Regions from separate parts of the Cellulosilyticum sp. ST5 genome, predicted to be linked through region 2. Evidence: a T-box and tRNA genes for the amino acid it is inferred to sense, from the RefSeq annotation. Region 2 holds a T-box; the other holds one or more tRNA genes.
What was found. The T-box of region 2 lies ahead of serS (serine--tRNA ligase). A T-box ahead of a tRNA ligase gene usually reads a tRNA of that ligase, here a tRNA-Ser.
Positions count from the first base shown of each region.

Region 1: it has a tRNA-Ser gene. The T-box ahead of serS (serine--tRNA ligase) is inferred to sense a tRNA for this amino acid. The anticodon was not compared.

Region 1 is NZ_CP132338.1:3,788,135-3,791,572, forward strand. Features, by position in the region: rRNA gene QTL86_RS18330 (16S ribosomal RNA) at 1-1,164, opposite strand, end outside; tRNA gene QTL86_RS18335 (tRNA-Ser) at 1,370-1,459, opposite strand; gene QTL86_RS18340 (C39 family peptidase) at 1,881-2,900, opposite strand; gene gyrA (DNA gyrase subunit A) at 2,913-3,438, opposite strand, start outside.
Region 2 is NZ_CP132338.1:2,723,341-2,726,778, reverse strand. Features, by position in the region: gene QTL86_RS13500 (methyl-accepting chemotaxis protein) at 1-1,347, shown strand, start outside; T-box leader at 1,481-1,686, shown strand; gene serS (serine--tRNA ligase) at 1,818-3,101, shown strand.

The DNA.
Region 1 (3,438 bases), 1.1 Mb from region 2:
CCTTCCTCCAAGTTATCCCTGGCAGTCTCTCTAGAGTGCCCAACTTAATGCTGGCTACTAAAGATAGGGGTTGCGCTCGTTGCGGGACTTAACCCAACATCTCACGACACGAGCTGACGACAACCATGCACCACCTGTCACCAATGTCCTAGCAAGCTAGGAAAGAAGGCATTACCCTTCGGTCATCGGGATGTCAAGTTTAGGTAAGGTTCTTCGCGTTGCTTCGAATTAAACCACATGCTCCACCGCTTGTGCGGGTCCCCGTCAATTCCTTTGAGTTTCAATCTTGCGATCGTACTTCCCAGGTGGAATGCTTAATGTGTTAACTTCGGCACCGAGACCCGTAAGCCCCGACACCTAGCATTCATCGTTTACAGCGTGGACTACCAGGGTATCTAATCCTGTTTGCTCCCCACGCTTTCGTGCCTCAGCGTCAGTTATGGTCCAGAAAGCCGCCTTCGCTACTGGTGTTCCTCCGAATCTCTACGCATTTCACCGCTACACTCGGAATTCCACTTTCCTCTCCCACACTCTAGTTCATCAGTTTCAGAAGCAGCTTAGAGGTTGAGCCCCTAAATTTCACTTCTGACTTAACAAACCGCCTACGCACCCTTTACACCCAGTAAATCCGGATAACGCTCGCTCCCTACGTATTACCGCGGCTGCTGGCACGTAGTTAGCCGGAGCTTCTTAGTCAGGTACCGTCATTTTTTCTTCCCTGCTGATAGAAGTTTACAATCCGAAGACCTTCTTCCTTCACGCGGCGTCGCTGCATCAGGCTTGCGCCCATTGTGCAATATTCCCCACTGCTGCCTCCCGTAGGAGTTTGGGCCGTGTCTCAGTCCCAATGTGGCCGTTCACCCTCTCAGGCCGGCTATGGATCGTCGCCTTGGTGGGCTGTTATCTCACCAACTAGCTAATCCAACGCGGGTCCATCCTATGCCGATAAAATCTTTACTATAATAATCATGCGATTACCGATAGTTTATGCGGTATTAGCGTTCGTTTCCAAACGTTATCCCCCTGCATAGGGCAGGTTACCCACGCGTTACTCACCCGTCCGCCACTAAGTTCTAGGAGCAAGCTCCTATCACTTCGTTCGACTTGCATGTGTTAAGCACGCCGCCAGCGTTCATCCTGAGCCAGGATCAAACTCTCATATAAAAGTTTGTCCGTGTAGTATTTCTACTACTGACTATTTTACTTAGTACAAGTTGTACTGATTCTCATCTCTTATTAGAGACGTAATGAATCGACTGGTTTATAGTTACTATTTTGTTTTCAAAGTTCATTTTTAAGCACTTTCATAAGTATAAATTATACCTTAACTTATGTCAAGCTTTTTTGTTTTTTCTTCAAAAAAACAAAGCGGAGAAGGAGGGATTCGAACCCTCGCGCCGGTTAACCCGACCTATACCCTTAGCAGGGGCACCTCTTCGGCCAACTTGAGTACTTCTCCGAATTATCAATATTTATTATTCCCTGTTTTCTCAGGACAAGATATATATTATCAAATGTTATTCTTTATGTCAAGCCTTTTTTAATATCATTTTTTTAATATAAAAAGACCCTTCCGTATTAAAACGTAAGGGTAAAATTTGTTGGAATATCTTTGATGCTTTACCTTTCACGTATAAAAATATCTTAACTCATTTATTAATTTGTTATTTGCACAGTTTCTTATTTCATAGGAAAAGAATACTTTTTACTAGCTTATATTCTTATTCCAATTTAAATGAGTAAAGTATTTGTTGGAATGATAAATAATAACATCTTATGTATTATGATATCATCTTATACAGTAGTTTACAATTAATATTTAGTATAAATTAAATATTTTTAAGTAAAATAAGAATTTTTATTATTATTCCTCCCTATTTCTATTTTATAATTGTAATTGCTTGATGTCCCATTTGTTCCCACGCTAATTTAAAATCATTTTTATTTACGGCTTTATTAGGATAAGTCGAAAAAGGATCATTAATATATACATTCTCTTTATCAATACCAGTTATTATAACAGCATGTAATTTATTAGTCGTTTTTACAATTCCAGATGGAGTATGCCAGATTTCAAAATATGTATCATCTAGAGGTTTATATGTTGCATTAGTAATCACCCATATAGGATATCCCTGTTTTAAAAAATAAGTAATGTCACTAAATTCTACTCCTGTTAAATCGATTGCACTATCTCCAACATATTCTTTAGCTAACTCAGTTATTGGTCCATGATACACACCATATCCATTATTTTTGATATTGTACATGTCTCCCACAAATCCATCATATGGATTACCATAATAGATTCTTCCCTTATTATCTTTATAATAAGGAGTATCGTCCTTTTTTATGTTTTTAGCCAATGTCATTTTATCAATATCTATATTCATATATTGAAGTAGCATTGCAAGTGAAGTTACTTCACAGCCTCTGGGTAATTCTGGATATTGCCTAATCAAAGGAACATTAAGGGGCTCTATCTCTATTTCCTTATTTTGATTTTTCCAAATAAGGTTTGAGTCACTATTAAAATAGATTTTATCATGATTATTATCTTTAGCATAATTAACTGCTTCTTTAAAGTTATCAAAGTCATGCACTGCTGTATCTGTAATAATAAGAAAAGGTTTAAAACTACTATAAACCCATTCATTATTCAATGTATTAATCGCTATACTCCTTTTAATCTTTTCTGCTTTTGACACAGCTTCTTCTTCAGTATCAGCCTCTGCTACAATGTTCCCTGCTTTTTTGATGATATACTTTTTACTTGATGTAGGTTTATTTATAAAAGTAGGCAGCGCACCACCATTATGTTTAACATAATAGATATATGCCCCACCTACACTTGTTATTATTAATACTGTGCAAAGAATAAATAAGATGACCTTCTTCATTTATTCCTCTACTTATTCTTGTTCATCAACAATGTCTTCATCGGATACTTCTGTTATAGAAGCTTCTTCAACATTATCATCAATGAATTCTTCATTTACTTTTTCCATACATACAACCTGTACATCATCAGCAACATTTATTAATTTAACACCTTGAGCATTACGGCCTATAGAAGAAATTTGTGCAACTTTAATACGAATAATAATACCCTGAGAAGTAATAAGTAGTAACTCATCTTCTTCACTTACTGAAGCAACACCAATAATACAACCTGTTTTTTCAGTAATTTTATTAATTCTTAAGCCCTTACCACCACGTTTTTGAGCCCTGAAAGCTTCTATTTGTGTTCTCTTTCCTAACCCTTTTTCTGTAGTTGTAAGAATCTGTTCACCTTCTTTTGGTACAGTTGCTCCTATTACCTCATCAGTTTCACCTAGATTAATAGCACGTACACCTCTTGCTGTTCTACCCATTGGTCTTACATCTGTTGCATCGAACATAATACCTTGACCATTTCTAGTGGCTACTAAGATAGCA
Region 2 (3,438 bases):
ACGTTAGTATGGGAATCAATTTTCTTAAGCATGAGTCTATCTATCTTCAAGTATAAGCAAAATCCGGAGAATCAATCTTTAAGGTGGATTAATTTCAGTAGTTTCTTTATTATGTATACGATCACCATGTTTACTTGTAACATGAAAATGCTTTATACATATATCATCCCTTTAATCGTTATTTATTATCTATACTATGATTATAAGCTGATTAAGATCATAGGAATCAGTACTATTTTATGTAATTTGATTTATGTGATAATTTCGGGAGTACTTCATCCTATTGTAGACCAAGCAAGTTTTAGAGATTTATTTATGCAGGTCATATCCATTAGTGCTGTTTGTATTACAGTTATGTTAGGTACCAAAATTGCTATACTTCTTAATGATAGTCAGACGTATCATATTCAAGAAGGTGCCGACAAACAGCAAGAATTATTAAAAGAAGTGTTAAAAACAGCGAGAGTATTAGATACAAATGCAAAGGATGTTTATGATATTGTTTCAGAACTAGAGTTATCTAGTGATATTATAAATAATGCAGTAAGTGATATTTCTAAAGGGGTTGTTAATACCGTAGGCAATATTCAAAGTCAAACAGAACTTACAAGTAAGATAGGGGATATGATTGAAGAAACCAAAACAGCCTCAGAATGTATGAGACAGATTTCAGAGGATACCATCGAGTCTATGAATAAAGGGGTAAACATAGTTGACGAGTTAGGGAGTCAAACAGACCTTTTAAATGAAAATAGTGATAATGTATATAAGTCAATGATTAATTTAAACGAAAAGGTAATAGAGATTCAACGTCTTACCAAAAATATAACGTCTATATCTGAACAAACTAATATTCTTTCTCTTAATGCAACTATTGAAAGTGCTCGTGTTGGAGAAGCTGGTAAAGGTTTTGCTGTAGTGGCTAATGAAGTAAGAAATCTAGCAACACAAAGTGGTGAATTAACAAGAAATATTACTCAGATTGTAAATGAGTTACAAGAGATGGCAAATGAGTCTGTGAAAATGATGATGAACTTTAGACAAACTAATGAAAAGCAGAATGAAAGTATTAAAGATACCGAAAAGATATTTAAAGAAACAATTGGAAATATGAGTCAGGTTAATGATAATATCAAGCTTGTATCTAATAAAGTAGAAGAGGTTTTTGAGTCTAACCAACAAATTGTTAATAGCATACATGAAATCTCGGCGGTTAGTGAAGAAACGATGGCAGGTGTAGAAGAAACAAATTTAACAACTGAGAAAAATAAAGCACGTACCAAGCAAACCAAAGCTATTGCTGAAGTATTATTAAGTACTTCTAATGAAATGAAAAAGTATCTATAAATGCAAAGCTCTAGTTTACTAATTCATTGTTAAAAAGTTTAGAAAGATCATAAGTGATGAATGCCTAGTAAAATCATAAATGACTATTGTAATCTTTGGTATTCTATTTTATAATAGATGCAAATCTTATAAAATAATAGCGATGATAAAAGAAAAGCTTAAGATGTATTTTTCAGAGAACTAGTGGTTGGTGAGAACTAGTAAATAGACTTTGGCGGTCCGCTTTTGGAGCTACTGGTGATGAATCAGAGGGAGCAGCCCTTTATAGCAGCGTTGGAGGTTAATAACTTCGGTTATTAATAAATGAAGGTGGCACCACGGGAGAGTCTCGTCCTTTTTATTCACAAAACGTTGAATAGAAGGACGTTTTTTATTGGGAAAAATTTCTATTTAGCGTATGGTTCTATAGTAGTCGGAGCCAGTTTTGTGAAGCGTAAGACTATATATTATACTTTCATGAGGTGAAGAAAATGTTAGATATCAAATTATTACGTGAAGACTTAGAAGGCGTTAAAGCAGCACTTGCTAAAAGAAGTGGTAACTACAATTTAGATGAATTTACAGAGTTAGATGTAAAAAGAAGAACCCTTCTTCAAGAAGTAGAAGCTCACAAAAGTAGACAAAATGCAGTATCTAAACAAATTCCAGCTATGAAAAAAGCAGGGGAGGATACAACTGCAATCTTTGCAGAAATGAAACAGCTTTCTGATGAAGTAAAAGTATTAGACGCAGAAGTAAAGGAAATTGATGAGAAAATCTCAAATATTGTTATGAGACTTCCAAACCTTCCTAATCCACTTGTGCCAGTTGGTAAAGATGATACAGAGAACTTTGAAATGCGTAAAATAGGAGAGCCAATAAACTTTGACTTTGAAATCAAAGCACACTGGGATCTTGGTGAAAACTTAGATATTCTTGACTTTGAAAAAGCAGCTAAAGTAACAGGTTCTCGTTTTGTATTTTATAAAGGGCTTGGTGCTAGACTTGAACGTGCGATTATGAACTTTATGCTTGATATGCATGTAGATAAGCATGGTTATACAGAAGTATTTCCACCACTTATGGTTAATCGTGCAAGTATGACAGGTACAGGTCAGCTTCCTAAGTTTGAAGAAGACGCTTTTAAAGTAGTAGATACAGATTACTTCCTTATTCCAACAGCTGAAGTACCAGTAACCAATATGTATAGAGATCAAATTTTAGATGGTAAAGACTTAGTGATTAAACACTGTGCGTACACACCTTGCTTTAGAGCAGAAGCTGGTTCAGCAGGTCGTGATACAAGAGGAATCATTCGTCAACACCAATTCAATAAAGTAGAAATGGTTAAATTCACAAAGCCAGAAGATTCTTATGATGAACTTGAAAAACTAACAAATGATGCTGAAGATATCTTAAAAACACTTGGTCTTCCATATAGAGTAGTTAGACTTTGTACAGGAGATTTAGGTTTTAGTTCAGCTATGACGTATGATATTGAAGTTTGGATGCCAAGCTATGGTCGTTATGTAGAGATTTCAAGCTGTTCTGACTTTGAAGATTTCCAAGCAAGAAGAGCTAATATCAAATTCAAAGATAACAAAGAAGATAAAGCAAGATTTGTTCATACTTTAAATGGTAGTGGTCTTGCAGTTGGACGTACTACAGCAGCAATCTTAGAGAACTTCCAACAAGCAGATGGTTCTGTTATTATTCCGGAAGCACTTCGTCCATATATGGGTGGGATAGAAAAGATTGAAGCCCCTCAAAAATAAAGTTAGGTAGTTAATGAAGGTTATAGTTCGAAAAATATTATAAAATTTTACAAAAAGAAGTGTCATACAACTTGTGGATGTGAGTTGTATGACACTTCTTTTTGTGCCGCTAGGCATTGATCTATAAATTTCTTGCTAACAAGCCAATGATTAGGTTATGACACTTCAGCGTAGCGCCACTACTGTCACATAACCGCAGGATAGGTTTTAAATGTGCACAGTAGTGGCAGCGTAGCGAATTGCGCAGAGCCTAGTGAAGTATGTAAGCTATATGACGCACCACGGCGAAACACCGTAGCATAAAGGCCAAGAAATTTATAGTACACAATTTGGATAG